3 regions of the Lysinibacillus sp. SGAir0095 genome follow, and region 2 is predicted to be linked to each of the others. Evidence: a T-box and tRNA genes for the amino acid it is inferred to sense, from the RefSeq annotation. Region 2 holds a T-box; the other regions hold tRNA genes.
What was found. A T-box is a leader RNA that pairs with one kind of tRNA and senses whether it is charged. The one in region 2 lies ahead of C1N55_RS12970 (valine--tRNA ligase), so its partner is inferred to be a tRNA-Val.
Positions count from the first base shown of each region.

Region 1: it has a tRNA-Val gene. The T-box ahead of C1N55_RS12970 (valine--tRNA ligase) is inferred to sense a tRNA for this amino acid. The anticodon was not compared.
Region 3: it has a tRNA-Val gene. The T-box ahead of C1N55_RS12970 (valine--tRNA ligase) is inferred to sense a tRNA for this amino acid. The anticodon was not compared.

Region 1 is NZ_CP028083.1:263,556-273,688, reverse strand. Features, by position in the region: gene C1N55_RS01340 (Ger(x)C family spore germination protein) at 1-1,202, opposite strand, end outside; gene C1N55_RS01335 (GerAB/ArcD/ProY family transporter) at 1,199-2,287, opposite strand; gene C1N55_RS01330 (spore germination protein) at 2,290-3,825, opposite strand; tRNA gene C1N55_RS01325 (tRNA-Glu) at 4,024-4,095, opposite strand; tRNA gene C1N55_RS01320 (tRNA-Asn) at 4,097-4,171, opposite strand; tRNA gene C1N55_RS01315 (tRNA-Ile) at 4,180-4,256, opposite strand; tRNA gene C1N55_RS01310 (tRNA-Gly) at 4,261-4,334, opposite strand; tRNA gene C1N55_RS01305 (tRNA-Phe) at 4,341-4,416, opposite strand; tRNA gene C1N55_RS01300 (tRNA-Asp) at 4,436-4,511, opposite strand; tRNA gene C1N55_RS01295 (tRNA-Ser) at 4,534-4,626, opposite strand; tRNA gene C1N55_RS01290 (tRNA-Met) at 4,636-4,712, opposite strand; tRNA gene C1N55_RS01285 (tRNA-Ala) at 4,735-4,810, opposite strand; tRNA gene C1N55_RS01280 (tRNA-Pro) at 4,837-4,913, opposite strand; tRNA gene C1N55_RS01275 (tRNA-Arg) at 4,920-4,996, opposite strand; tRNA gene C1N55_RS01270 (tRNA-Leu) at 5,007-5,095, opposite strand; tRNA gene C1N55_RS01265 (tRNA-Gly) at 5,101-5,175, opposite strand; tRNA gene C1N55_RS01260 (tRNA-Lys) at 5,214-5,288, opposite strand; tRNA gene C1N55_RS01255 (tRNA-Tyr) at 5,296-5,379, opposite strand; tRNA gene C1N55_RS01250 (tRNA-Thr) at 5,389-5,461, opposite strand; tRNA gene C1N55_RS01245 (tRNA-Val) at 5,467-5,542, opposite strand; rRNA gene rrf (5S ribosomal RNA) at 5,553-5,668, opposite strand; rRNA gene C1N55_RS01235 (23S ribosomal RNA) at 5,733-8,652, opposite strand; rRNA gene C1N55_RS01230 (16S ribosomal RNA) at 8,966-10,133, opposite strand, start outside.
Region 2 is NZ_CP028083.1:2,631,363-2,641,495, reverse strand. Features, by position in the region: gene hemA (glutamyl-tRNA reductase) at 1-1,041, shown strand, start outside; gene ccsA (cytochrome c biogenesis protein CcsA) at 1,372-2,199, shown strand; gene hemC (hydroxymethylbilane synthase) at 2,243-3,172, shown strand; gene C1N55_RS12990 (uroporphyrinogen-III synthase) at 3,165-3,932, shown strand; gene hemB (porphobilinogen synthase) at 3,919-4,899, shown strand; gene hemL (glutamate-1-semialdehyde 2,1-aminomutase) at 4,902-6,188, shown strand; gene C1N55_RS12975 (hypothetical protein) at 6,409-7,380, shown strand; T-box leader at 7,655-7,906, shown strand; gene C1N55_RS12970 (valine--tRNA ligase) at 7,981-10,133, shown strand, end outside.
Region 3 is NZ_CP028083.1:2,955,539-2,965,671, reverse strand. Features, by position in the region: tRNA gene C1N55_RS14755 (tRNA-Leu) at 1-77, shown strand, start outside; tRNA gene C1N55_RS14750 (tRNA-Gly) at 118-192, shown strand; tRNA gene C1N55_RS14745 (tRNA-Leu) at 198-286, shown strand; tRNA gene C1N55_RS14740 (tRNA-Arg) at 296-372, shown strand; tRNA gene C1N55_RS14735 (tRNA-Pro) at 379-455, shown strand; tRNA gene C1N55_RS14730 (tRNA-Ala) at 483-558, shown strand; tRNA gene C1N55_RS14725 (tRNA-Met) at 578-651, shown strand; tRNA gene C1N55_RS14720 (tRNA-Ile) at 659-735, shown strand; tRNA gene C1N55_RS14715 (tRNA-Ser) at 754-846, shown strand; tRNA gene C1N55_RS14710 (tRNA-Met) at 872-946, shown strand; tRNA gene C1N55_RS14705 (tRNA-Asp) at 950-1,025, shown strand; tRNA gene C1N55_RS14700 (tRNA-Phe) at 1,033-1,108, shown strand; tRNA gene C1N55_RS14695 (tRNA-Gly) at 1,115-1,188, shown strand; tRNA gene C1N55_RS14690 (tRNA-Ile) at 1,193-1,269, shown strand; tRNA gene C1N55_RS14685 (tRNA-Asn) at 1,279-1,353, shown strand; tRNA gene C1N55_RS14680 (tRNA-Ser) at 1,357-1,447, shown strand; tRNA gene C1N55_RS14675 (tRNA-Glu) at 1,457-1,528, shown strand; rRNA gene rrf (5S ribosomal RNA) at 1,640-1,755, shown strand; tRNA gene C1N55_RS14665 (tRNA-Val) at 1,766-1,841, shown strand; tRNA gene C1N55_RS14660 (tRNA-Thr) at 1,848-1,923, shown strand; tRNA gene C1N55_RS14655 (tRNA-Lys) at 1,931-2,005, shown strand; tRNA gene C1N55_RS14650 (tRNA-Leu) at 2,025-2,109, shown strand; tRNA gene C1N55_RS14645 (tRNA-Gly) at 2,150-2,224, shown strand; tRNA gene C1N55_RS14640 (tRNA-Leu) at 2,230-2,315, shown strand; tRNA gene C1N55_RS14635 (tRNA-Pro) at 2,347-2,423, shown strand; tRNA gene C1N55_RS14630 (tRNA-Ala) at 2,451-2,526, shown strand; tRNA gene C1N55_RS14625 (tRNA-Met) at 2,546-2,619, shown strand; tRNA gene C1N55_RS14620 (tRNA-Ile) at 2,627-2,703, shown strand; tRNA gene C1N55_RS14615 (tRNA-Ser) at 2,722-2,814, shown strand; tRNA gene C1N55_RS14610 (tRNA-Met) at 2,840-2,914, shown strand; tRNA gene C1N55_RS14605 (tRNA-Asp) at 2,918-2,993, shown strand; tRNA gene C1N55_RS14600 (tRNA-Phe) at 3,001-3,076, shown strand; tRNA gene C1N55_RS14595 (tRNA-Gly) at 3,083-3,156, shown strand; tRNA gene C1N55_RS14590 (tRNA-Ile) at 3,161-3,237, shown strand; tRNA gene C1N55_RS14585 (tRNA-Asn) at 3,247-3,321, shown strand; tRNA gene C1N55_RS14580 (tRNA-Ser) at 3,325-3,415, shown strand; tRNA gene C1N55_RS14575 (tRNA-Glu) at 3,426-3,497, shown strand; gene C1N55_RS14570 (ISL3 family transposase) at 3,765-4,973, shown strand; gene C1N55_RS14565 (TraR/DksA C4-type zinc finger protein) at 5,451-5,972, shown strand; gene C1N55_RS14560 (dipeptidase) at 6,055-6,996, shown strand; gene C1N55_RS14555 (isochorismate synthase) at 7,268-8,653, shown strand; gene menD (2-succinyl-5-enolpyruvyl-6-hydroxy-3-cyclohexene-1-carboxylic-acid synthase) at 8,646-10,133, shown strand, end outside.

The DNA of each region.
Region 1 (10,133 bases), 1.8 Mb from region 2:
AAGTTGCCGAACTCTATACTTACTTTTACATTTACTTTCATATTGGGATATGTCTTCATAAAATCAAATTTCTCATATTCAGGGACGGTTTTAAACTTTTTTCTGGCAGCTAAAGACCATCCAAATGGTTCTCCCTTATACTCTTCCTGCGTCTTTTTAACAAAATTGTTAATCTCCTTAGTCATCAGTTCCTCAAGATACTTCTTTAACTCCTGCCTTTCTTTTCTGTCCTTGGAGTAATTTTCCATACTATGATTTGACAATATATCAACACGTATAGGAATTTCCACATCAATGGAGGGAGTTTCCCCTTTTAGCTGCATATCGACCTTGTTTCCTTCCTTTTTCATAACTCTCACACCAATCCGGTATTGTTCATTTTCCGGATCAGGATAACTGGTCAATAATTCCCCCATATCTAAAGTATCATTTAAAAGAATAGCGATTCTTGTTTCTTTCGCTGGTAACTTTGCAATCATTTTACCTTCCTTAAATAGAGCAGACCCTATAAATTGGGTTTTGTTGGTTTGTCCTTCAACTTGGAATTCACCAGCTAAAAATTCATCATTTAATACATCTTTATTGGCATTATCACTCATTTCTGTCGTACCATAAGGTGCTAAAAACAAATCTGCATCCGCTTCTGTAATTCTATAAAATGAATGAAGTGTAGATTTAGGGATAAAACCCGACTCACTTCCCGATTCCATAATTAGCTCAAAGTATTTATGAATTCTAGTTTCTAATTTAGGGTCATTATTACTCAAAAATTCACTAGCATTCTCTTTAGATACAATCAAAGTCGTATCTCGAGATATGTCTCTAGCTTTTATGGAATCATATATGAGTCTTAAGAAAAAATTATCCTTCGCTAAATCTTCCGAAACAACTAGAACTGTCACTAAATTATATGAAATCTCCTTAGCTATTACAGTATTAGCCATTTTCTTAGCTGTCATTAAATCATTTGTATTGAATGTAATAATTTCTTTTCCGGGCTCATTTGTACCAGCTTGTTGTTTTGACAATTCAGGATTCGATATTAAATAAGTAATTTTATATTGATGCTCTTCTTCCGTTTTATCTAAACCAATCGCCACAACATACGCTCTTTTATCAATGTTTGTTTGGTCCCAACATCCACTCAGCAAAGGCAAAAGGAAAATTAGAAATGGCAAATGATACAGTACATTTTTTATCATTTTTTATAATCCCCTTTTATTTTTGCGGATACCCATAACAGAAAAGGCATTACCATGAAAATGGGGGTGGAAATATTTAAAAATACTTCTCGATTAGAGGTAAAGTTAAAAACAGGTGTCTCTGGAATTAATCCTAAAAATACAATTATAGTACCTAAGGTCGGGATGATATACTCAAATTGCTTGATTTTAAAAATCCCTCCGAATAATAAAGCGCTTATATAGAGCAAAAAAGAAAATCGAAGAAACGTAGCAATTAGCCAAAAAGGGAAAAACAAGGATTCCACATTCGTAATGAAGCCTAGTTCAATCAAGCGAATTGTTTCATGAAACGGGTAATTCAACAAATTCACACCATTGTAATCAAATAGCAATACATAAGCTATAAAAGCTAATGTAACTTCAACTGTAACAATCACTAACCCTAACCATATTCCCTTTTTAAAACTTGATATATTTTTAACATTGGTCGCAATTAAAGCCATGAACAAAAATTCAGCATAAATTGAAGAATTTAACGCGCTCTCCTTTATGATCTTTACTTGCCCTTCTCCAAACAGAGGAAAGAGAAAGGCAGTCTCTCCCTTATAATAGGCAAGAATTAACACAACAAGTAGGGAGATTTTAATACTGATGATCGTCATCCATGATGCTGACCCGATATTCTCTAATCCTTTTTTTCCTATATATACAGCTACTCCCATCAATAAGAAATAAATAATCATTGTAGGTGTTTTCGTAAAATACATGGTTCCAATAATATCCGTGTAAACCGCTGATGTTGAAATAATGGAATTAGTCAACAAAAGCCATAAACCAAATAAAACAAACTGACCGATATACTTCCCAAACAAATGATTTGTTACTTCAATTAAATTTTTTTTCGGATAGAATGTCATAACCCTTGTTAAAAAATAGATAGGAAAAAGTGAAAAAAGAAAGATGAATATAATTGCCATCCAAGCGCCATTACTCAAATCATCAAAAAAGAGCAATGGCGTATTATCTGTTAATTTGGTCCCTATCACAAGAATGATAATGGAAAATAACTCCTTGGTCCCTATTTTTCCTTCTGATTTGTACATCCTTATTCTCCTGATTTTTTTTCTATATCTTTTGGTTTCAAGTAACCTGGTCTAAAGATCTCATTTTTAAGCATTCTTCTAAAAACAGTATCTTTGGATGAAATATAGGTCGGCGTCATGGGAGCTAGATAAGGCACTCCAAAAGATTTCATTGATACCATGTAGACAATGCCTATAGTAAATAATGCTGTCATCCCATAAAAACCAAATAATGCAGCTGAGAATATGAAGAGGAATCTTAATAATCGCATCGAAAAGTTCATACTAATATCCCCAATTGCAAAGGAACTTAATCCCCCTAGGGCCACAATAATTACAACGAGAGGGCTAACAATATTCGCTTGAACGGCAGCTTGTCCTAAAATTAATGCTCCTACTATCCCAATTGTAGGTCCTATCGGGCTTGGTACACGTAGCCCTGCTTCTCTTATTAATTCAAAGGCAATTTCCATTAGTAAAATCTCCACAATAGCAGGAAACGGTACAATTTCTCGAGTCGCGGAAATTGCAAGCAATAAATCGGCTGGCACCATCTCTACATGATAATTAGTTATCGATATATAAATTGCAGAAATAAATAGTGTTATAAATAAAGCAAGCAAACGCAGGGCTCTTATAAAATTCCCAAAAATAAATCGAAGGTAATGATCCTCAGCGTTATGGAAAAATGACCAGAATGTTGCCGGTACGATTAATGCTTCAGGTGAATTATCCATAATTAGTACGATAAATCCGTTTTCTAAGAACGAGGCTGTACGATCAGGTCTTTCTGTGTATAAAACTGTGGGTAATATAGATTTTTGTCTTTCCTCAATATATTGTTCTAAGACGGCGGCATTTTGAATTGCATCTACATCTATTGAACTTATTCTTTGTCGGACGTCGTTTATAATATCTTCGTTTGCTAAGTCCTTAACATAGAGCAGATAAACTTCATTATTTGAACGTTTTGATACAATGGTTGATTCAACAATTAAACTTTCATTTTTGATTCTCTTTCGAAGTAACGAAATATTTGAGGTTGCCATTTCATTAAAAGCATCCTTTGACCCCTTAATAACAACCTCATTCCCTGCCTTTTCAACACTTCTCCCCTCAAACTTGCTAGTAGAAATGATATAGGCACATTCTTCACCATCTACAAACAATACAGTATTTCCACCATTAATACCTTTTACCGTATCTTCGATCACTTTAACGGTTGATATTGTCTCGGCGGTAATAATATTATCCACTCCTTTTGAAGACTGACTCGTTAACAAAGGCTGGATAATAGATTCATCAATTTTTTGAGCGTCTGTTATAGTACTTATATAGACAACCATCGCCTTTATCTGCATTTCTCCATAAGTGAATTGGCGAATTTTAATATCAGAATTCAATGGTATAGAATAGAGAGATTTAATTGTATTTAAATTGTTTGCTAAACTTCTGTCTATATGTTTTTTCTTAATTAATATTTCATTTTCCGATGTTTGTTCAGGAAATTGATTTTCCTGCTCACTATCTGATTTCATTAATTTCTTAAAAAAATTCAATTTTAGCAACTCCATGCTTTTTCCTTATTTTGCACAAGAGAGTGTTATTTATGTATAAAATGTTCAGATTATCCATACGCCAGAATAAATATAAAGAAAAACCATTAGAAGAAATTTTCTAATGGTTTTTAAAATATTGTATGATTGAAATAAAAAATGCCCTAAAGTTATTGGCTAACTTTAGGGCATTTCTCAATATGACCCGTACGGGATTCGAACCCGTGTTACCGCCGTGAAAGGGCGGTGTCTTAACCACTTGACCAACGGGCCGTGGCTCCGAAGGTAGGACTCGAACCTACGACCGATCGGTTAACAGCCGATTGCTCTACCACTGAGCTACTTCGGAAAAATTTTTGGTGGGCCTAAATGGACTCGAACCATCGACCTCACGCTTATCAGGCGTGCGCTCTAACCAGCTGAGCTATAGGCCCCAATTGGAGCGGGTGATGAGAATCGAACTCACGACATCAGCTTGGAAGGCTGAGGTTTTACCATTAAACTACACCCGCATTATATGGTGGGTCGGGACGGAATCGAACCGCCGACACTTAGAGCTTCAATCTAATGCTCTACCAACTGAGCTACCGACCCATATTATTGAGATTAAAAATGGCGGTCCCGACCGGGATCGAACCGGCGATCTCCTGCGTGACAGGCAGGCATGTTAACCGCTACACCACGGGACCTTTATGTATGATTTGAGAAAAATGGCGGAGGCAGTAGGATTCGAACCCACGCGCGGTGTAACCCGCCTGTCGGTTTTCAAGACCGATCCCTTCAGCCAGACTTGGGTATGCCTCCGAAATTTTATGGTGGCGGCAGAGGGGATCGAACCCCCGACCTCACGGGTATGAACCGTACGCTCTAGCCAGCTGAGCTACGCCGCCATTATAATATATGTTTTTTTATTGGTGGAGCCTAGCGGGATCGAACCGCTGACCTCCTGCGTGCAAGGCAGGCGCTCTCCCAGCTGAGCTAAGGCCCCAAATAAAATTTCACTTTATAGTTACATGGTCGAGAAGACAGGATTCGAACCTGCGACCCCTTGGTCCCAAACCAAGTGCTCTACCAAGCTGAGCTACTTCTCGAAATATTGGCGCGCCCGGCAGGAGTCGAACCCACAACCTTCTGATCCGTAGTCAGACGCTCTATCCAATTGAGCTACGGGCGCATATTATGAATGGTGCCGAGGACCGGAATCGAACCGGTACGGTAGTCACCTACCGCAGGATTTTAAGTCCTGTGCGTCTGCCAGTTCCGCCACCCCGGCACATTTGGAGCGGAAGACGAGGTTCGAACTCGCGACCCCCACCTTGGCAAGGTGGTGTTCTACCACTGAACTACTTCCGCATGTACTGAAATTAATACTGGCACAAATTTTATAAAACTGGTGAGCCATGAAGGACTTGAACCTTCGACCCTCTGATTAAAAGTCAGATGCTCTACCACTGAGCTAATGGCTCTTACAAATGGTGGAGGGGGACGGATTCGAACCGCCGAACCCGAAGGAGCGGATTTACAGTCCGCCGCGTTTAGCCACTTCGCTACCCCTCCAAAAAAGGATGCCGGCGAAAGGAGTCGAACCCTCGACCTACTGATTACAAGTCAGTTGCTCTACCAACTGAGCTACACCGGCATATATGGTGGAGGATGACGGGCTCGAACCGCCGACCCCCTGCTTGTAAGGCAGGTGCTCTCCCAGCTGAGCTAATCCTCCTGGGTAATAAGTCTAGCGACGTCCTACTCTCACAGGGGGAAGCCCCCAACTATCATCGGCGCTAAAGAGCTTAACTTCCGTGTTCGGTATGGGAACGGGTGTGACCTCTTTGCCATCATCACTAGACTTATTTAGTTGAAAGAACTTTGTTCTCTCAAAACTGGATAAAGACATTGATTGCATTCAAGATTTGGTTAAGTCCTCGATCGATTAGTATTCGTCAGCTCCATGTGTCACCACACTTCCACCTCGAACCTATCTACCTCATCGTCTTTGAGGGATCTTACTTACTTGCGTAATGGGAAATCTCATCTTGAGGGGGCTTCATGCTTAGATGCTTTCAGCACTTATCCCGTCCACACATAGCTACCCAGCGATGCCTTTGGCAAGACAACTGGTACACCAGCGGTGTGTCCATCCCGGTCCTCTCGTACTAAGGACAGCTCCTCTCAAATTTCCTACGCCCACGACGGATAGGGACCGAACTGTCTCACGACGTTCTGAACCCAGCTCGCGTACCGCTTTAATGGGCGAACAGCCCAACCCTTGGGACCGACTACAGCCCCAGGATGCGATGAGCCGACATCGAGGTGCCAAACCTCCCCGTCGATGTGGACTCTTGGGGGAGATAAGCCTGTTATCCCCGGGGTAGCTTTTATCCGTTGAGCGATGGCCCTTCCATGCGGAACCACCGGATCACTAAGCCCGTCTTTCGACCCTGCTCGACTTGTAGGTCTCGCAGTCAAGCTCCCTTGTGCCTTTACACTCTACGAATGATTTCCAACCATTCTGAGGGAACCTTTGGGCGCCTCCGTTACCTTTTAGGAGGCGACCGCCCCAGTCAAACTGTCCACCTGACACTGTCTCCTACCCGGCTTACGGGTATGGGTTAGAATTTCAATACAACCAGGGTAGTATCCCACCGACGCCTCCCTCGAAGCTGGCGCTCCGAGTTCTCTGGCTCCTACCTATCCTGTACAAGTTGTACCAAAATTCAATATCAGGCTACAGTAAAGCTCCACGGGGTCTTTCCGTCCTGTCGCGGGTAACCTGCATCTTCACAGGTACTATAATTTCACCGAGTCTCTCGTTGAGACAGTGCCCAGATCGTTACGCCTTTCGTGCGGGTCGGAACTTACCCGACAAGGAATTTCGCTACCTTAGGACCGTTATAGTTACGGCCGCCGTTTACTGGGGCTTCAATTCAGAGCTTCGCTTGCGCTAACCCCTCCTCTTAACCTTCCAGCACCGGGCAGGCGTCAGCCCCTATACGTCACCTTACGGTTTTGCAGAGACCTGTGTTTTTGCTAAACAGTCGCCTGGGCCTATTCACTGCGGCTCTCATTGCTGAGAGCACCCCTTCTCCCGAAGTTACGGGGTCATTTTGCCGAGTTCCTTAACGAGAGTTCTCTCGCACACCTTAGGATTCTCTCCTCGACTACCTGTGTCGGTTTGCGGTACGGGCACCTCCCGCCTCGCTAGAGGCTTTTCTTGGCAGCGTGAAATCAGATACTTCGCGAGAAACTCGCTCCCCATCACAGCTCAACGTTACAGGAAGCGGATTTGCCTACTTCCACGCCTTACTGCTTGGGCGTACTCAACCAACGGTACGCTTATCTTATCCTACTGCGTCCCCCCATTACTCAAACGGCGGGGAGGTGGTACAGGAATATCAACCTGTTGTCCATCGTCTACGCCTATCGGCCTCGACTTAGGTCCCGACTAACCCTGAGCGGACGAGCCTTCCTCAGGAAACCTTAGTCATACGGTGGATGGGATTCTCACCCATCTTTCGCTACTCATACCGGCATTCTCACTTCTAAGCGCTCCACCAGTCCTTCCGGTCTGACTTCAACGCACTTAGAACGCTCTCCTACCACGGACATCTTAGATGTCCATCCACAGCTTCGGTGAATCGTTTAGCCCCGATACATTTTCGGCGCAGCGTCACTCGACCAGTGAGCTATTACGCACTCTTTAAATGATGGCTGCTTCTAAGCCAACATCCTGGTTGTCTAAGCAACGCCACATCCTTTTCCACTTAACGATTACTTTGGGACCTTAGCTGGTGGTCTGGGCTGTTTCCCTTTTGACTACGGATCTTATCACTCGCAGTCTGACTCCCGTGTATAAATATCTGGCATTCGGAGTTTGTCTGAATTCGGTAAAGCGAGATGCCCCCCTAGTCCAAACAGTGCTCTACCTCCAGTATTCTCTATCACGAGGCTAGCCCTAAAGCTATTTCGGAGAGAACCAGCTATCTCCAAGTTCGATTGGAATTTCTCCGCTACCCACACCTCATCCCCGCACTTTTCAACGTGCGTGGGTTCGGGCCTCCAGTGAGTGTTACCTCACCTTCACCCTGGACATGGGTAGATCACCTGGTTTCGGGTCTACGACCACGTACTAATTCGCCCTATTCAGACTCGCTTTCGCTACGGCTCCGCCTTCTCAGCTTAACCTTGCACGTAATCGTAACTCGCCGGTTCATTCTACAAAAGGCACGCTATCACCCATTAACGGGCTCTAACTACTTGTAGGCACACGGTTTCAGGTTCTATTTCACTCCCCTTCCGGGGTGCTTTTCACCTTTCCCTCACGGTACTGGTTCACTATCGGTCACTAGGTAGTATTTAGCCTTGGGAGATGGTCCTCCCGGATTCCGACGGAATTTCACGTGTTCCGCCGTACTCAGGATACACTCAAGAGAGAATGAACTTTCGACTACGGGGCTTTTACCCGCTATGGCAGACCTTTCCAGATCGCTTCGCCTAATTCATTCCTTTGTAACTCCGTATAGAGTGTCCTACAACCCCAAGAGGCAAGCCTCTTGGTTTGGGCTCTTCCCGTTTCGCTCGCCGCTACTCAGGGAATCGAATAATTTCTTTCTCTTCCTCCAGGTACTTAGATGTTTCAGTTCCCTGGGTCTGCCTTCAAGACGCTATGTATTCACGTCAAGATACTGTTCCATTACGAACAGTGGGTTCCCCCATTCGGAAATCTCCGGATCAAAGCTTACTTACAGCTCCCCGAAGCATATCGGTGTTAGTGCCGTCCTTCTTCGGCTCCTAGTGCCAAGGCATCCACCGTGCGCCCTTAATAACTTAACCTATAAAGATCAGTTACTGCTTTTCTAAAAAAGAAAAGACTTAAGAACTACACAATCAATTACTTGAATTTTGTTGCTTTCAATGTCGTTTTATCCAGTTTTCAAAGAACAAATCAGCTGACTTCAATCACATCGCGACTAAACATCAGTGAAATACTCCGTGCAGATTTGCGACGAAAGCTTTGAATTACTTCCTAGCTTTTCTTCGCGGCAGGAGCACAATTTGAAAATTCATTGCTGAACCTTCAAAACTGAACACAAAACGTTAATGTTGGTTTGACCAAAAGGTCAACCATTCCGTTAAATATCCTTAGAAAGGAGGTGATCCAGCCGCACCTTCCGATACGGCTACCTTGTTACGACTTCACCCCAATCATCTGTCCCACCTTCGACGGCTGGCTCCCAAAAGGGTTACCCCACCGGCTTCGGGTGTTACAAACTCTCGTGGTGTGACGGGCGGTGTGTACAAGGCCCGGGAACGTATTCACCGCGGCATGCTGATCCGCGATTACTAGCGATTCCGGCTTCATGTAGGCGAGTTGCAGCCTACAATCCGAACTGAGAACGGTTTTATCGGATTAGCTCCCCCTCGCGGGTTGGCAACCGTTTGTACCGTCCATTGTAGCACGTGTGTAGCCCAGGTCATAAGGGGCATGATGATTTGACGTCATCCCCACCTTCCTCCGGTTTGTCACCGGCAGTCTCCTTAGAGTGCCCAACTAAATGATGGCAACTAAGAACAAGGGTTGCGCTCGTTGCGGGACTTAACCCAACATCTCACGACACGAGCTGACGACAACCATGCACCACCTGTCACCACTGTCCCCGAAGGGAAAGCTATGTCTCCATAGCGGTCAATGGGATGTCAAGACCTGGTAAGGTTCTTCGCGTTGCTTCGAATTAAACCACATGCTCCACCGCTTGTGCGGGCCCCCGTCAATTCCTTTGAGTTTCAGTCTTGCGACCGTACTCCCCAGGCGGAGTGCTTAATGCGTTAGCTGCAGCACTAAGGGGCGGAAACCCCCTAACACTTAGCACTCATCGTTTACGGCGTGGACTACCAGGGTATCTAATCCTGTTTGCTCCCCACGCTTTCGCGCCTCAGTGTCAGTTACAGACCAGAAAGTCGCCTTCGCCACTGGTGTTCCTCCAAATCTCTACGCATTTCACCGCTACACTTGGAATTCCACTTTCCTCTTCTGCACTCAAGTCCCCCAGTTTCCAATGACCCTCCACGGTTGAGCCGTGGGCTTTCACATCAGACTTAAAGGACCACCTGCGCGCGCTTTACGCCCAATAATTCCGGACAACGCTTGCCACCTACGTATTACCGCGGCTGCTGGCACGTAGTTAGCCGTGGCTTTCTAATAAGGTACCGTCAAGGTACAGCCAGTTACTACTGTACTTGTTCTTCCCTTACAACAGAGTTTTACGATCCGAAAACCTTCTTCACTCACGCGGCGTTGCTCCATCAGGCTTTCG
Region 2 (10,133 bases):
GATTCAATGGTGCTAGGTGAAACGCAAATTCTTGGACAAGTTAAAAAGAGCTTTTTGGATGCTCAAGAAGTTGGTACAACAGGTACAATTTATAATCATCTATTTAAACAAGCTGTTACTTTTGCTAAACGTGCACATAACGAAACAACGATAAATGAAAAAGCAGTATCCGTTTCTTATGCAGCAGTTGAGCTTGCTAAAAAGATTTTTGGTTCTTTAAAAAATAAGCATGTTGCTATTTTAGGCGCTGGTAAAATGGGTGAACTAGCGATTCAGAATCTTTATGGCAATGGAGTAGGCAAAGTTACAGTTGTCAATCGAACGTTTGAAAAAGCTGAGAAGCTTGCATCTAAATTTAACGGGGATGCAAAATCAATGCAAGAATTGCAATGTATGTTATTAGAAGCGGATATATTAATTAGTTCAACAGGTGCTACCGACTATGTTATTGATTATGAACTAATGCAATTTGTAGAGCGTTTACGTAAAGGAAAACCACTATTTATGGTAGATATTGCAGTACCGCGTGATATTGATCCGCATATCAGCGATTTACCAAATGTCTTCTTATATGATATCGATGACTTACAAGGAATTGTTGAGGCGAATTTAGCAGAACGTGAACAAGCTGCGAAAGAAATTACGGAAATGATTGGACAAGAGGTCATTCAATTCAAGGATTGGTTTGCTACTCTTGGGGTTGTGCCTGTGATTTCTGCATTGCGTAAAAAAGCAAATCGGATCCAGCAGGAAACGATGGCAAGCATTGAGAATAAAATGCCGAATTTAACTGAGCGGGAAATGAAAATTTTAAATAAGCATACGAAATCCATCATTAATCAATTGCTAAAGGACCCAATTTTGCAAGCGAAGGAATTGGCAAATTCTCCAAAAGCAAATCAACAGCTTCAACTATTCCAACAAATTTTTGGGATTGAAGAAGAAGTTGTTGAAGAAGTGAACGAGCAACAACAAAAAGAAAAAGTGTTTATTGAAAGTTCACAGAAAACATCCGTTTTAGATGGAAAACTGTCATTCTAATTTTATTCAACCTGGGCTTGAAGATTTGATCCTTAAATCAAAAGTTTTTGTACAAGTCTATAGTAGATTCACACTAATAAAATAAGACTAGTGTCGATTTAGTCAAGGCGTAATAATGATTATGAAATTGAGGCGTTTTCGTATCTGTATGTTAAAATAATAGATACGAGGACGCCTATTTTTACAAATTTGCTTACATGCAACAATTTATTATTGTTGGGCTAGACAGTTATAGCTTTTGCAGATGGAAATTTTACATAATTTTAAGCAAAAATTGTAAATATGGTATTAGCTTCATAAAAGTTGTAAAAGATGAAGAAGGGTAGCGAAATGACACAATTAGCAATGGCTGGGCTTTATGAAATAATGGTTGTCCTATATGCAACCGGTATCGTTTTCTATTTCATTGATTTTTTCTATAAACGTGTAAAAATTCGTCGATTTGGGTTTTGGTTAATCTCCATTGTATGGGTATTACAAACAATTTTCTTCTTATTGTATATTGTCGAAACAAAACGATTTCCAATTCTTTCATTAACAGAAGGAATTTATTTTTATGCTTGGTTACTTGTGACACTTTCTATTCTCTTACATTGTATCGCACGTGTAGATTTACCTGTGTTTTTTATTAATGTATTAGGATTTGTTTTTGTCACAATCCATTTATTTGCTCCAACTCAGGTATCGAATCCGCTGGTGAAATCACTTGAATCGGAGATGCTATTCATTCATATTTCCTTTGCCATACTTTCATATGCAGCTTTTTCTCTATCATTTGTTTTCTCTGTTTTATATTTAATTTTATATAGATTATTAAAACAGAAAAAGTATACGAAATTATGGTCAAGGCTCCCAGATTTACATCAGACAAGTAGGTGGATGCTTTATTCGATTCTTGTTGGTGTTCCAATTATATTTATTAGCCTGCTTTTAGGGCTTGAATGGGCGTTTTTGAAACTCGATGCGCTGTCAATTTTTGATATAAAAATATTAGGGTCGTTTGTTATTACTATCATTTATTTATTGATTTTAGTGTTGCACCACAGTGGGAAATTAACGGGGTTAAATTTTGCCTGGGCACAAATTTATACTTTTTTACTAGTAGTGATTAATTTCTTTTTAGGAAGTAAATTATCTAACTTCCACATTTGGTATTAATTTATTTAGTAAGGTGTTCCAATAGAAGAAAGGTAGGCTCATTATGAGAAAAATTATAGTAGGTTCGAGAAGAAGTAAGTTAGCTTTAACACAAACAAACTGGTTCATCAACGAACTAAAAAATGCAGGAGTTCCTTTTGAATTTGAGGTTAAAGAAATTGTGACAAAAGGGGACCGTATTTTAGACGTTCAATTATCCAAAGTCGGTGGTAAAGGCTTATTTGTAAAAGAGATTGAGCAAGCTCTTTACGACAAAGAAATAGATTTTGCAGTACATTCCATGAAAGATATGCCAGCTGTATTACCAGAAGGATTAGTCATCGGCTGTATTCCTCCTCGTGAAGATGCCAGAGATGCTTTTATATCGAATGGACATGTTAAATTTGCAGACCTTCCTAAAGGAGCTGTTGTAGGGACAAGCTCACTGCGCCGAGGTGCACAGCTATTACAAGCGAGACCAGACTTAGAAATTAAATGGATTCGTGGAAACGTAGAAACACGATTAGCTAAACTAGAAAATGAAGGATTTGATGCGATTATTTTAGCTGCTGCAGGACTTAAGCGTCTTGGCTGGAATGATGATGTTGTAACTGAATATTTAGATATAGATATTTGCTTACCAGCTGTTGCACAAGGCACACTAGGTATCGAGTGCCGTGCAGAGGACAAAGAGCTTTTGGCGGAATTAGCAAAAATAACGGATCCAATCACTTGGAATGAAGCTCATACAGAACGAGCATTTTTAGCTGCAATGGATGGTGGCTGCCAAGTACCGATTGCAGGGTATGCAACAACTGAAGGAGACTCAATCACTTTCACAGGATTAGTAGCAGCCCCTGATTCATCTGTGATTTTTAAAGAAACATTAACAGGAACAAATCCAGAGGAACTAGGTAAAGAAGTAGCAAAAATTATAACAGAGCAAGGGGCCTATGATTTAATTCAAAAAGTAAAGGCTGAGCTAGATGCTTAATCCACTTAGTGGGAAAACAGTTGTTGTCACAGGCTCTTCTAAAACAACGACTGTCCTTTTTGAAATCGAAGCATTAGGCGCGGAAGCTTATTCCTATCCACTTATCGAAACGGCTGAAATAATTGAACAAGATGATCAGGTGAAATTAGAGCAAGCGAAAAATTTTGATTGGTTAATCTTTACGAGTCAAAATGCTGTTGAAGCCTTTTGCACAAAAATCAAGCGTCATCAGTTGAATACTTCCCACTTTAATGGGAAAATTGCCGCAGTGGGTTCTAAGACAGCTGAATTACTGAAGAGCTATCATTTCGATGTAAGCTTTACTCCAACTGTTTTCAGTGCCGATGTATTTGTAAATGAGTTTCCGAAAATAGCGGGGAATAATCCAAGCTGTATGTTCTTAAGAGGAAGTAAAGCTAAAGACACATTACGAGTTGGGCTACCGTTCGAACTAGTTGAATGGACTGTATATGAAACACAAGATAATTTATCTGCGATTGAGCCGTTCATTCAGTTAGTTAAATCTAGAAACCAACCTATTATTATTTTTGCAAGTCCATCTGCTGTGGATGTCTTTGCATTGCATATTGCTCCTGTTATTGGATGGGGAAAAGCTAAATATGCAAGTATTGGTCATATTACAGCAGCGAGAATTGAGTATTATGGAGCTCAAGTTACATATAAGCCTGCTGACTATACAATGTTGGCAGTTATAGAGGAAATTCGAATGAGAGAGGAAAATAGACATGACAGAACTTAATTTCAGAAGACATCGCCGTCTTCGTTCATCACAAGCTATGCGATCAATGATTAAAGAAACTTATTTGCACAAAGAAGACTTAATCTATCCGATTTTTGTAATGGAAGGCGAAAACATTAAAAATCCAGTAAGTTCTATGCCTGGTGTTTTCCAATTTTCTTTAGATACTTTAAATGCTGAAGTAGATGAAGTAGTAGAGTTAGGAATTCCTGCAGTGATTGTATTCGGTTTGCCGGCTGAAAAGGATGCAGTTGGTACTGGTGCTTTCCATGACCATGGAATCGTTCAAGAAGCTACTCGTCAAATTAAAGAGCGTCATCCAGAGTTAATCGTGATTGCAGATACATGTCTATGTGAATTCACGGATCATGGCCACTGTGGAGTTGTAGAAGGAGAGAAAATCTTAAATGATGCTTCTCTTGATGTATTAGGTCGAACTGCCGTTTCTCAAGCTAAAGCAGGTGCAGATATTATTGCACCATCTAACATGATGGATGGTTTCGTTTCAGCAATTCGAGTTGCATTAGATGAAGCTGGTTTTGAAGATGTTCCGATTATGTCTTATGCTGTAAAATATGCTTCTGCTTACTACGGTCCATTCCGTGAAGCAGCAGATGGTGCCCCTCAATTTGGTGATCGTAAAACGTATCAAATGGACCCAGCTAATCGATTAGAAGCATTCCGTGAAGCGGAGTCTGATATTGAAGAAGGTGCAGATTTCTTAATTATCAAGCCGGCATTATCATACTTAGATATCATTCGAGATGTTCGAAATAACTACACATTACCAATCGTTGCTTATAACGTATCTGGAGAGTATGCTATGATCAAAGCGGCTGCACAAAATGGTTGGATCGAAGAAAAACCAGTTGTAATGGAAACTTTACTAGGTATGAAGCGAGCTGGAGCCGACATGATTCTAACTTATCATGCAAAAGATGTTGCTCGCTGGTTGGAGGGTAAATAATTATGTCATATGAAAAATCTATTCAAGCTTTCTCAGAAGCTGTAAATCTAATGCCTGGTGGGGTAAACAGTCCAGTTCGTGCATTTAAATCTGTTAATACCGACCCAATCTTCATGGAATCAGGTAAGGGAGCCATTATTAAAGATATCGATGGCAATGAATACATTGACTACGTACTAAGCTGGGGACCTCTTATTTTGGGTCACTCACATCCGGAAGTGGTAGCAGCAATTCAAGAACAAGTTCAAAAAGGGGCGTCATTTGGTGCACCAACTCTTTTGGAAACTAAATTAGCTCAAATCGTAATTGACCGTGTACCTTCAGTTGAAATGGTTCGTTTTGTTTCATCAGGAACAGAAGCTACAATGGCAGCATTACGTCTAGCACGCGGGTATACAGGAAGAGACATCATTTTAAAATTTGAAGGTTCTTACCATGGTCATGGTGATTCATTATTAATCAAGGCCGGTTCAGGTGTTGCTACTCTTGGTTTACCAGACAGCCCTGGGGTACCAGCTGATATTGCCAAAAACACATTGACTGTTGCTTATAATGATTTAGAAGCCGTACAAGTTGTATTTGAAAAATTTGGTCAGCAAATTGCCGGAGTAATTGTTGAACCAGTTGCAGGGAACATGGGTGTTGTTCCTCCAAAACCAGGCTTTTTAGAAGGATTACGTAAAGTAACAGAAGAAAACGGTGCACTTCTTATTTTTGACGAAGTAATGACTGGCTTCCGTGTAGATTACAATTGTGCTCAAGGCTACTTTGGCGTAAACCCTGATTTAACATGCTTAGGTAAAGTAGTAGGAGGCGGCCTTCCAGTAGGCGCATTCGCAGGGAAACGTGAGATTATGGAACATATTGCTCCAGCTGGTTCAGTTTATCAAGCAGGGACATTATCGGGTAATCCACTAGCTATGACAGCAGGTATTGAAACATTATCGCGTTTAACTCCTGAATCCTATGAGCATTTCAAAAAGCTTGGAGATCAATTAGAGGCTGGTATTCGTGAAGCTGCAACGAAATACAATATTCCACATACAGTTAACCGTGCTGGATCAATGATTGGTTTATTCTTAACAAACGAAGAAGTGGTAGACTTTGAATCTGCAAAAACATCCGATTTAGCCATGTTTGCTGAATACTTTAAGTTAATGGCTGAAGAAGGAATCTATCTACCACCTTCACAATTTGAAGGATTATTTATCTCGACAGCACATACTGAAGAGCATATTGCCAAAACAGTTCAAGCATTCCACAATGTATTCGCTAAACTAGCAAAATAAACTATTTACTAGTAGAACACCTTTTCTAAAATGGAAAGGTGTTTTTTTTGCAATCTACATCGAATTTCTTATCTAAAATGAATATGTATTTCTAAGGCTTTCTCGATTGGTCTGTAATGGCGTTTCAAATAACTAAAATGCTTCTTAAAAGTGATATTTCATGTGTACATAAGCATACTTATAATCTTCTAGCATATGGTAGTTACGGGAGGGATGCCAGATGCAAAAAATTAATTGGGATATGATGACACAATTTGTTTTTCCAGAACAGTTAGGTGTCGTAGAAGAAGTGGTTTCTGTAGATGTTAAACCAATTTGGCAGCAAATTGAAACTGAAGACTCTTTACGGTTAGTGGGTATCTATCATATTGCTGCGATAGCTCGTTTTAATCCAAATGAGCTACCAGAAACTAGCGATGGTACATTAATTGAAGAGCTTGAGTTTGAAGGGAATAATGGATACTTCGAGTATGCATTGCCCTTAGAGGTAGACCTGCCTCGTGATAAGGTTGCTTCTGATAGCTCGCCATTAGTAAGTATTAATGATGTTTCCCATTTTGTTTATGATGGCTCGAACTGCACGTTTAAATGGGATGTGGATTGTCAATTTGACGAGACGGTCGAAGGTGCGTTATTTCAATTTGAAGAGCAGTCCCCTGTAGAATTTCAACAAATTCCATTACCTGAAAAGCCGGTATTTCAAGAGACTCTACCTGTTTCTGAAGAAACTCCAAAAGTACCAGTTAATGAGCAGCCTGAACGACCTTTAATCGATGTTGCACCTTCATTTGAAGATTTTCTGCCAAAAGAAGAATCACCCTATACGGAAGAAATACAATTTGGCGGAACGGATGGCATTTTTCCAGAACAATCGATCATTCCTGAAGGACAACCACCGGAGGAAACAACTGAAGTAAATTTCAGTAACACTGATGAAGCCGAGGATTCATTGGGTATAGCTGATGACAGCCCGAGCTTGAAGGCTATACCAAGTGTTGATGTGAGTGATGGCACAATGATAGACGATAATGTTGAAATTAAAATGGAAGAACCAACTGCAGAAAAAATTGAAATAGAAAAAGTAGTGGAGGCTAAAAATCAATACTTCCCTACAGATGCGGATGATTTTTATAATGAGCTTACTGAATCCTACACACTATTGAATGTTTCAAATAAAAGCTACCGCGAGTAATGAGCTAGTTACTCCTATGCTATCTCGTTATAAATAGCAGATGAAACGCAATTTGAATGCATCAAAAATATTTAATCAAGCTGAAAAAATGTAGCCTCTGTAGTAGCAATAGCTCAATATCTTTTCTTTAAATTTTTTCTTCCTTTGATTAAAAATGTTGTCACTTGAAAACTGTTGGTGGTATATTATACTTTAAGAACAGTTATACTTTGTTTATGAAATGTCTCTCTGATAATATAAGAGCCAAGACGAAGCAAAGTACAAGTGAATAAGGATAGATGCGTTGAAGAGGAAGAGTAAAATGTTCTTGCTTGCTATAGAGAGGAAACGGTAGCTGAAAAGTTTCTGCTAGCAACATTTGAAGGTAGCCTTGGAGCAGCTTTTGTGAAATAGCAGTAGCAAAAGGCCGGGTAAAACCCGTTAGCTAATTGAGAGCCGAGATTTTGGTGGAAATTCGTAGATGTATGATGACACTAACTCGGAACTAAAGGTGGTACCGCGAATTCAAAACTCCTTCGTCCTTTTACTAGGGCGATAGGAGTTTTTTTATTTTTATTCTATTTCGCTACTTGCCAAACAACTATATAAGGAGGAGTCAATATGACAGAACAACAAAACCTATCTATGCCAACAAAATATGATCCGCAAAGTATTGAAACTGGACGCTATGAGTGGTGGCTACAGGGGAAATTTTTCGAAGCACAGCCTGAAAGCGGGAAGCAACCATATTCCATCGTAATTCCGCCTCCAAACGTTACAGGTAAATTACACTTAGGCCACGCATGGGATACAACATTACAAGATATTTTAATTCGTATGAAACGTATGCAGGGGTATGATGCTCTTTGGTTGCCAGGTATGGACCATGCGGGAATTGCGACACAAGCAAAAGTAGAGGAAAAATTACGTGCAGACGGAATTTCAAGATACGATCTTGGACGAGAAAAATTCCTTGAAAAAACTTGGGAATGGAAGGGTGAATATGCTAGCCATATCCGTGCACAATGGGCAAAGCTAGGTTTAGCATTAGACTATTCCCGTGAACGCTTTACTTTAGATGAAGGCTTATCTGATGCGGTCAAAGAAGTATTCGTAAAGTTATATGAAAAAGATTTAATTTACCGTGGTGAACGCATTATCAACTGGGACCCAGCAGCCAAAACCGCGTTATCAGACATCGAGGTTATCCATAAAGAAGTAGAGGGTGCTTTCTACCATATGGAGTATCCATTAGCAGATGGTTCAGGGAAATTACGTGTTGCCACAACCCGCCCAGAAACGATGCTTGGGGACTCTGGCGTTGCCGTACACCCGGAAGACGAACGTTACAAACATTTAATCGGGAAAACAGTAATTCTTCCAATCGTTGGTCGTGAAATTCCAATCGTTGCAGATACTTATGTTGACATGGAATTCGGAACTGGGGTTGTTAAAATGACGCCTGCTCATGATCCTAACGACTTTGAGGTTGGTAACCGCCATAACTTGGAACGTATTCTTGTTATGAATGAAGATGGAACTATGAATGATCTTGCTGGGAAATATGCTGGTATGGATCGCTTTGAATGCCGTAAACAAATTGTCGCAGACATGCAAGAAGCAGGCGTTTTAGTTGAAATTGAACCACATGTTCACCAAGTTGGTCATTCAGAACGATCAGGTGCTGTAGTTGAACCTTACCTTTCAGCACAATGGTTTGTTAAGATGGGTCCTCTTGCCGAAGAAGCACTAGCCATGCAAACACAAGAAGACGAAAAAGTAAATTTTGTACCAAATCGTTTTGAAAACACGTATAACCGTTGGATGGAAAATATCCATGACTGGTGTATTTCTCGTCAATTATGGTGGGGTCACCAAATTCCTGCTTGGTATCATAACGAAACTGGTGAAATCTATGTAGGAAAAGATGCACCTAGTGACGCAAGCAACTGGACACAAGATGAAGATGTATTAGATACTTGGTTTTCTTCAGCTTTATGGCCGTTTTCAACAATGGGCTGGCCAGATCTTGAGAATGAAGAATTTAAACGTTATTATCCAACAAGCACATTAGTAACTGGTTACGATATTATCTTCTTCTGGGTATCTCGCATGATTTTCCAAGGAAAAGAATTTACTGGCGAACGTCCATTTAAAGATGTATTAATTCACGGTTTAGTTCGTGACGGTGAAGGACGCAAAATGAGCAAATCCCTTGGTAATGGTGTTGACCCTATGGATGTAATTGACCAATTTGGTGCAGATGCACTTCGTTACTTCTTAGCAACAGGTTCATCACCTGGTCAAGATTTACGTTACACTACTGAAAAAGTAGAGTCCGTGTGGAACTTTGCCAATAAAATCTGGAATGCTTCACGTTTTGCCCTTATGAATATGGAAGGATTGAAATTTGAAGAAATCGATTTAACTAGTGATTTAAATGTTGCAGATAAATGGATTCTAACTCGTTTGAATGAAACAATTGAGCGTGTAACAGCTTTATCAGATAAATATGAGTTCGGTGAAGTTGGCCGTGAACTTTATAACTTTATCTGGGATGACTTCTGTTCTTGGTATATTGAAATGGCGAAACTTCCTTTATACAGTGAAGATGAAATTGCTAAGAAAACAACTCGCTCTGTATTGGCATATGTTTTAGATAACACAATGCGATTACTTCACCCAATGATGCCATTCATTACTGAAGAAATCTGGCAACACCTTCCTCATGAAGGGGACTCGATTACCGTTGCGGCATGGCCAACTGTCAAAGA
Region 3 (10,133 bases), 320 kb from region 2:
GGCGGAATTGGCAGACGCACTAGACTTAGGATCTAGCGCCGCAAGGCGTGGGGGTTCGACTCCCTTCACCCGCACCATTTAAGTTTAAAGATTGCCAGAATAATTTATTTTGCACATGCGGAAGTAGTTCAGTGGTAGAACACCACCTTGCCAAGGTGGGGGTCGCGAGTTCGAACCTCGTCTTCCGCTCCAATTGTGCCGGGGTGGCGGAACTGGCAGACGCACAGGACTTAAAATCCTGCGGTAGGTGACTACCGTACCGGTTCGATTCCGGTCCTCGGCACCATTCATATATGCGCCCGTAGCTCAATTGGATAGAGCGTCTGACTACGGATCAGAAGGTTGTGGGTTCGACTCCTGCCGGGCGCGCCAATATTTCGAGAAGTAGCTCAGCTTGGTAGAGCACTTGGTTTGGGACCAAGGGGTCGCAGGTTCGAATCCTGTCTTCTCGACCATGTAACTCTATAGTGAAATTTTATTATGGGGCCTTAGCTCAGCTGGGAGAGCGCCTGCCTTGCACGCAGGAGGTCAGCGGTTCGATCCCGCTAGGCTCCACCAAAACACTTAAATATATCCCGGCGGCGTAGCTCAGCTGGCTAGAGCGTACGGTTCATACCCGTGAGGTCGGGGGTTCGATCCCCTCTGCCGCCATCTTGAAGGACCTTTAGCTCAGTTGGTTAGAGCAGACGGCTCATAACCGTCCGGTCGCAGGTTCGAGTCCTGCAAGGTCCACCATAGGAGATATAAATATACGGAGGCATACCCAAGTCTGGCTGAAGGGATCGGTCTTGAAAACCGACAGGCGGGTTAAACCGCGCGTGGGTTCAAATCCTACTGCCTCCGCCATTTTTAAAAATTAGAATAATATTATCGCGGGGTGGAGCAGTGGTAGCTCGTCGGGCTCATAACCCGAAGGTCGCAGGTTCAAATCCTGTCCCCGCAACCAAATGGTCCCGTGGTGTAGCGGTTAACATGCCTGCCTGTCACGCAGGAGATCGCCGGTTCGATCCCGGTCGGGACCGCCATTATTATGGGTCGGTAGCTCAGTTGGTAGAGCATTAGATTGAAGCTCTAAGTGTCGGCGGTTCGATTCCGTCCCGACCCACCATATAATGCGGGTGTAGTTTAATGGTAAAACCTCAGCCTTCCAAGCTGATGTCGTGAGTTCGATTCTCATCACCCGCTCCAATAGGGGCCTATAGCTCAGCTGGTTAGAGCGCACGCCTGATAAGCGTGAGGTCGATGGTTCGAGTCCATTTAGGCCCACCATAAAAATTTTCCGAAGTAGCTCAGTGGTAGAGCAATCGGCTGTTAACCGATCGGTCGTAGGTTCGAGTCCTACCTTCGGAGCCATATGGGGAAGTACTCAAGTGGCTGAAGAGGCGCCCCTGCTAAGGGTGTAGGTCGGGCAACCGGCGCGAGGGTTCAAATCCCTCCTTCTCCGCCATATATGTTTGGCCCGTTGGTCAAGTGGTTAAGACACCGCCCTTTCACGGCGGTAACACGGGTTCGAATCCCGTACGGGTCATAAAAAATATATTTTTTTATGAAAAAAGACTTGATATAATATATAAATATGTTATTATAAATCTTGTCTTAAATAAAAGAGTTTTACTATTTGAAGTAAAAACATTTATAGTCTAGTGATGATGGCAAAGAGGTCACACCCGTTCCCATACCGAACACGGAAGTTAAGCTCTTTAGCGCCGATGGTAGTTGGGGGATTCCCCCTGTGAGAGTAGGACGTCGCTAGGCATATTACCCAGGAGGATTAGCTCAGCTGGGAGAGCACCTGCCTTACAAGCAGGGGGTCGGCGGTTCGAGCCCGTCATCCTCCACCATATAATGCCGGTGTAGCTCAGTTGGTAGAGCAACTGACTTGTAATCAGTAGGTCGAGGGTTCGACTCCTTTCGCCGGCACCATTTTTTAGAGCCATTAGCTCAGTGGTAGAGCATCTGACTTTTAATCAGAGGGTCGAAGGTTCAAGTCCTTCATGGCTCACCAGTTCTATTGTTACTTAAATGCGGGTGTGGCGGAATTGGCAGACGCACTAGACTTAGGATCTAGCGCCGCAAGGCGTGGGGGTTCGACTCCCTTCACCCGCACCATTTAAGTTTAAAGATTGCCAGAATAATTTATTTTGCACATGCGGAAGTAGTTCAGTGGTAGAACACCACCTTGCCAAGGTGGGGGTCGCGAGTTCGAACCTCGTCTTCCGCTCCAATTGTGCCGGGGTGGCGGAACTGGCAGACGCACAGGACTTAAAATCCTGCGGTAGGTGACTACCGTACCGGTTCGATTCCGGTCCTCGGCATCTTTTAATCAGCCCGTATTTCTAAACGAAACGGGAAGTAGCTCAGCTTGGTAGAGCACTTGGTTTGGGACCAAGGGGTCGCAGGTTCGAATCCTGTCTTCCCGACCATGTAACTCTATAGTGAAATTTTATTATGGGGCCTTAGCTCAGCTGGGAGAGCGCCTGCCTTGCACGCAGGAGGTCAGCGGTTCGATCCCGCTAGGCTCCACCAAAACACTTAAATATATCCTGGCGGCGTAGCTCAGCTGGCTAGAGCGTACGGTTCATACCCGTGAGGTCGGGGGTTCGATCCCCTCTGCCGCCATCTTGAAGGACCTTTAGCTCAGTTGGTTAGAGCAGACGGCTCATAACCGTCCGGTCGCAGGTTCGAGTCCTGCAAGGTCCACCATAGGAGATATAAATATACGGAGGCATACCCAAGTCTGGCTGAAGGGATCGGTCTTGAAAACCGACAGGCGGGTTAAACCGCGCGTGGGTTCAAATCCTACTGCCTCCGCCATTTTTAAAAATTAGAATAATATTATCGCGGGGTGGAGCAGTGGTAGCTCGTCGGGCTCATAACCCGAAGGTCGCAGGTTCAAATCCTGTCCCCGCAACCAAATGGTCCCGTGGTGTAGCGGTTAACATGCCTGCCTGTCACGCAGGAGATCGCCGGTTCGATCCCGGTCGGGACCGCCATTATTATGGGTCGGTAGCTCAGTTGGTAGAGCATTAGATTGAAGCTCTAAGTGTCGGCGGTTCGATTCCGTCCCGACCCACCATATAATGCGGGTGTAGTTTAATGGTAAAACCTCAGCCTTCCAAGCTGATGTCGTGAGTTCGATTCTCATCACCCGCTCCAATAGGGGCCTATAGCTCAGCTGGTTAGAGCGCACGCCTGATAAGCGTGAGGTCGATGGTTCGAGTCCATTTAGGCCCACCATAAAAATTTTCCGAAGTAGCTCAGTGGTAGAGCAATCGGCTGTTAACCGATCGGTCGTAGGTTCGAGTCCTACCTTCGGAGCCATATGGGGAAGTACTCAAGTGGCTGAAGAGGCGCCCCTGCTAAGGGTGTAGGTCGGGCAACCGGCGCGAGGGTTCAAATCCCTCCTTCTCCGCCATATATTTTTTGGCCCGTTGGTCAAGTGGTTAAGACACCGCCCTTTCACGGCGGTAACACGGGTTCGAATCCCGTACGGGTCATAATTAATAACAAAAAAGTCCTAAAGGTTTGTTATCAAATCTTTAGGACTTTTTTGTATAGATTTTTATATAATTGTTTCCTGATAGAAGTTACGTTACAAAACATTCGGAAAATGAATTTATTACTTTTGGGAATATCTTTTAATTTCGGTTCTATAATATTTGTTGGGGTTTTACTACAATTTGAAATAAAAAAAAGCACGTAATCACCGATTTCGATATACTTGAATTGTCGAGAAACAAGCAATGAAAGGTGATACGTGCATTATGAATTTTAACAGAAATATCCCAGGATTAAAAGGTGTAACTGTTCATAAGATTGAAGAGATCGGGGAGCGTATCGCTCTTTACGTTTCAATTCCGAAGAAAGAACATCAGTGTCCAGACTGTAATAAAATGACCTCTAAAATACATGATTATCGAATTCAAAAAATTAAACATTTAAAATGGTTTGAACGATTAACCATCCTTTTCTATAAACGTCGACGTTATGTATGTGAGTGCGGAAAACGCTTCTCGGAAAAATCTCCTTTCGTGGATAAGTATCAACGTTACTCAAAAGAATGGAATCAAGTTGTTGGAATCCGTTCAGTAAAGGCAAAGACATTTAAAGAAGCAGCAGAAGTCCTTGGAACATCCAGTTCGACGGTAATTCGTCGCTTTAAAAAGGTGGTAAAAGAGCAGCTAAATGAAGGGGTCCATTTACCAAAATGTATTGCGATTGATGAATATAAAGGAGATACAGATGCGGGGACCTATCAACTAATCATTGCCAACGCTGAAACGCACGAACCAATTGATATTTTACCGAATCGTAGAAAAGAAACGATTAAGGATTATCTAATGACATATGGATCAGATGTAGAAGTCGTCGTAATGGATATGAATCCAAGCTTTAAAGCAGCTGTTAAAAAAGCCTTAAATCGTCCTATCATTATTGCCGATCGATTCCATTATTGTCGTTATATTTATTGGGCTCTAGACGAGGTGCGTCGTAAAGTGCAGAAGGATTGGCATCCATACGATCGAAAAAAGTGCAAAAAAATGCGTCATGTCTTATATAAACGCTTTGATAAGTTAACGGAAAAGAATCGATGGTATTTAAATCGCTACACGGGAATGTCAAAGGAATTAAAGCAAGCATATGAACTAAAAGAAGCCTATTGTAAATGGTTTGATTGGGCAAAAACGACGAATGATATTGCAGAAGTGAAGAATAGATTAGAAGCTTATTACCGTAAGGTAGAAGAAGCAAATATCCCAGCATTTATAAAAGCCATTCAAACCTTTAAGAATTGGCAAGTAGAGATCTTAAATAGTTTTAGTTTTGGCTATTCAAATGGTTTTTTAGAAGGAATTAATAATAAATCGAAGGTAATGAAACGTAATGCTTATGGTTTTAGGAGCTTTAAGCATTTTAAAGCAAAGATTTTATTGAATGATTTATATAAAGAATTCGGTGTTCATTTAGGTTAATAGGGTGACGTGCAAAAACACATCACCCCAACATTTGACATAGAACCTTAATTTCTAATGTTTCGAGTTGTCCAATAGAAGCAATCGCATGGACAACTATATAAGAAATAATCAAGAGTTGTTCAATAGATACGGTCTCATAGACAAATAATAAAGAACTTAAAAAAGGCCCCATAGAAACACTAGAAAAGACAAAGAACGAAACAAATGAAAACGTATCTCCACCAGGATTTCTAGCAGTGAGAAATGTAGTGCTCAACAAGAGACGCAACATCTTATTGAATGAACACAATGTAAGCACATAAAAATCAAATAATACCATTCAATAACGACAGCAATTCGAGAAACCAATTACCTTTAATTTTAATAATTATCTTGTTGCAAATCATATGTGTTTTTACACGTTGTACAAATTTTACTATGTTTAAAAAGTTAAATAAAGGAAACCTTAATTATAGGAAAAAGGAGGACAACAACATGAAACAATCCGAGATGCAACAATTAAAAAATACATTGTTAGAAGAACTGAAGGATTTAAAAGAAGGTCTGGAAACGCATGATGATATTGAACGCACGGAGTTATCAAATTATGATAATCATCCAGGAGATGTTGCTTCAGACTTAACGATACAACTAACGGAATATGCCATGGATGATTTTAAACAAGAAAGTATAGATAAAATAGAAGCTGCTTTGGAAGCTATGAATAATGGAACTTATGGTGAATGTAAAGTATGTCATAAGGAAATTTCCTTTGAACGTCTTGAAGCAGTTCCAACAACCTTGACTTGTGTAGAACATAGTCAAGAAAAAGTCGATATGGAAACACGACCGATTGAAGAGGAAATCATGAATGAGCTTTCACATAAAGCATTAAAAGCGGTCGATTTTGAAAATGGTTCTGGAGAGTTTCCATCATCTGATAGTCCACAGGATGTACCACAAGAGGTTATCCATCAAAATAATCAAGAATCAACCATTCGAGATCAATTTCAATAAAGATAAAGTTTTCAATGAGAAATATGGAATTTATCTCACCATTTCCTATACAATATAGTTATATTGAATTGGTGGGGGATACATGAATATTATCGATTTGCATTGTGATGTATTGGAGAAATTATCGCGACTCGAAAATGCGAATTTCCGAAATGATGCTAGATTAAGTGCAAGCTTAGAGAAATTAAAAGCAGGAAATGTTAAGGTGCAAGTTTTTGCAATCTTTGTTCATTCTGATCTTCCTGACAATGAAAAATTCTTAGCAGCAGTTCGACAAATTGAAGCTTTTCATACAAAAGTTTTAAGCGAGCCTGAAATGGTGCATATAACTGAGTGGGCGCAATTAGATCAGCTTGAGGATGGGCAAATTGGAGCAATTTTAAGTTTAGAGGGTTGCGATTGTATTGGTGAAGATCTATTAAAACTTGAGCAGATTTTAAATTCAGGAGTGAAATTAGTTGGTTTAACATGGAATCATGAAAATGGTGTTGCCTATGGCGCTTCAGAAGATCCTTCAAAGGGTTTAAAACCTTTAGCTAAAGAGGTAGTTCAGTTGCTAAATAAACGCAATATCATAATTGACGTGTCTCATCTAAATGAGCAAGGTTTTTTTGAATTACTTCCATTAGCGAAAAACCTTATTGCTAGTCATAGTAATGCAAGAGCCATTTGTGACCATCCGAGAAACTTAACAGATGTCCAAATAAAAGAATTAATAAAACATGGTGGGAGAATGCATGTCGTATTTTATCCACCGTTTATCGAAAATGAAAAAGAAAAGACATCCATCGAGAACTTAGTGAAGCATGTCGAACTTATTGCATCTCTAGTTGGAGTACAACATATTGGATTTGGATCTGATTTTGATGGAATGGATTTTTCAGTGGATAAGTTATCGAATGCAAAAGAGTATGAAAACTTAATTAAAGCCTTATTGAAAACCTTCACCTATGAAGAGGTTTCCATAATGGCAAATAGAGGTTTCAATAAATATGCAAACAAACTAAACTTAGCGCGAGAGTAATTTCTCTCGCTTTTTTGGTTGGAAAAATTATTCAAGCCTTACAGATAAAAATCAATGAGGAAACAATATCAATATTGTATATGTAAAAAAAGTGATATGATAGAATAGATAACGTAAATTCGAAAACAATACACATGAGCGTTTTGGAGTAAAAGCAGAAATTGTGATAACTCTGATTTTAAGTGGAAATAATGATGTTTTCACAAATAATATGGCTTTAAGATAAGCCAAAGTTCTAGGCAAGAAACTGCCTTTGATGGAGGGAAATTCGATGCATCAGAAGTGGTTGCATACCACTGAAGTAGAAGTGGAAACAGTTAATTCAAGATTATCCTTCTATATTGAAACAATAGAAGTAAGCAGATTATCAGCCTTGGCATTTTTTGCAGCTGGCGAATCGCAATATAAGGGACAGCGCTTTTTTTGGCAAAATCGTGAGAAAACATTCACATTAGTCGGTCTTGGCCATGCATTTATAATCGAAAATAATAAAGGCAAGGACCGTTTCGATTTAGTAGAAAAACAGTGGAAAGAATTAACAAAAAATATTGTGAAAGAAGAAAAAGAACCTCAACCAATTCTATTTGGCGGGTTTACCTTTGACCCGAAGAATGGCAAAAAAGGAGAGTGGGACGGCTTTCCACAAAGCTTTTTTTCGGTAGCTACATATCAACTAGTGATACGTAATGATAAGGCTTATATCAGTATTCATTTAATTACGGATAAAGAAAATAGTCTAGAGGATTTCGAGCAGCTTCGAAAAGAACGGGATCAGCTCATTCATGCTGCACAAGTAAAAGAATTAAAAACATATAGTAAACCATTAATGACAAATTATCGTGAGCCATATAAAGAGGAATATCTCCAAACAATTTCAACGGTAACAAGTTTGATCCAGGCTAAGAGGGCAGAAAAAGTTGTCATAGCAAGGTCATTAGAGCTAGAATTTCAGGATACTCTATCCTCACCACAAGTCTTATCACATGTAGTGAATGAGCAACCAGAAAGCTATTTATTTGGTTTAGAGCATGAAGATCTTCTTTTCTTTGGGGCATCTCCTGAACGATTAGTAAAAGTGGAAAATGGGCAAGCCTTCTCGTCATGTGTAGCCGGTTCCATTAAACGAGGGAAAACAGCAGAAGAAGATAAGCAACTTGGAGAAAGTTTATTAAATGATGCAAAAAATCTAGGAGAGCATCAATATGTTGTCGAAATGATAGCAAATACTTTTGAAAAAAACTGTATGCAATATACAGTACCAAAAAAACCAAAGCTCTTAAAAATTAGAGATATCCAACATTTATATACACCTGTTGAAGGAAAACTGTCATCAGACGCAACGATCCTACAGCTTGTAAAATATCTTCATCCAACACCGGCTTTGGGAGGAGTTCCTCGTCAAGAAGCAATGACCGTTATTCGTGAAAACGAAACCATGAACCGAGGATTGTATGCTGCACCACTTGGTTGGATTGATGCAGAAGGAAATGGTGAATTTGCAGTAGCAATTCGCTCTGCTGCATTAAAAGACAATAAAGCCTATTTATATGCTGGAGGCGGAATCGTTGCTGATTCTGAGCCGAATTCAGAGTATGAAGAGACATTAGTCAAGTTCCGTCCGATGTTACGTGCTTTAGGAGGACAGTTACATGAATGAACGTGAAATAATAACGAACTACGTATATAAAATAGTTGCCTCACTTATGCAAAATGGCGTAGAGGATGTTGTGATTAGCCCAGGTTCTAGATCGACACCGCTTGCCTATGCATTTGCGTCAACAAAGAATTTATCGATCTATAGACAAGTAGATGAGCGGTCAGCAGCTTATTTTGCTCTTGGTATAGCTAAAGCAAAAGCAAAACCTGTTGTTCTTCTCTGTACTTCGGGTACTGCGGCTGCAAATTATTATCCTGCCATTGTCGAGGCGAAGTATGCGCGTGTACCTTTAATCGTCATTACTGCGGACCGGCCTCATGAATTACGTGAGGTAGGTGCCCCTCAGGCAATCAATCAAATCTCACTGTACGGTGAACGAGTAAAATGGAGTGCTGAATTTCCGATTCCCGATGATGCGAAAATGACATTGCCCTATGTCGAGCGTCATGTAGCACGAGGTGTGAATATAGCAAATACGGCCCCATTTGGACCCGTACATTTTAATGTTCCTTTTCGTGAGCCTTTACTCATTGATTTTCAAGAGGAACTGCCAGAACAAACTTTTCAACAAAGCTTTGTAGGAAATGTAGCTCCTTCAGAACAAGCAAAAGATGTAATGACAACGATTGTTAATCAAACTAATAGAGGGTTTATTATTGTAGGGGAACTTGCACTTGGTACTGACTTACAGCATATGTGGACGTTTATTCGGAAATTAAAGTGGCCAGTCTTAGTTGAAAGCCTATCGAATTTAAGAACAAATGTACCAGAGGATTGTGAGCAGTATATCATTTCTACATATGATGCACTATTAAAAAATACGGCATTTAAACAGCAGGTTCTTGCTGATACAGTTATTCGCTTTGGAGCACAGCCTGTTTCGAAATTTTTAACTAACTTTTTAACAGAAACACTGCCAACTAATTATATTGTGATTGACGAAGATCCAATGTTCCGGGATTCAGCAGCTGTTTCAACTCATTTTATCCATGCAGCCATCGGAGAGTGGATTTGTGAGATGAATCTCGATAATACAATGTGCAGCGATGAATACTTGTTGCAATGGCGTAAAGGTGAGGAGCTTGCCATTAAACATATTAGTTCCCATCCACAACTTGAAAAAGATGAGGGAGCAGTAGTTCGTTACCTAATCGAAAATTTACCAAACGAAAGTGATCTTTTTGTAAGTAGTAGTATGCCGATTCGTGACATCGATACTTTTTTATTGCCAACTCACAAGGACATACAGGTTTTTGCTAACCGAGGTGCGAATGGGATTGATGGTGTAATGTCTACTGCAATTGGCTTTAGCCAGGCTAGAAAAAATCGGGAGATGTATTTACTGATTGGAGATCTGGCCTTTCTACATGATGTCAATGCACTAATTACGACTCGTTATCAGCAATGCAAACTTAATATTATTGTATTCAATAACGATGGCGGTGGGATTTTCTCTTATCTAGCACAATCTACCGTTAAA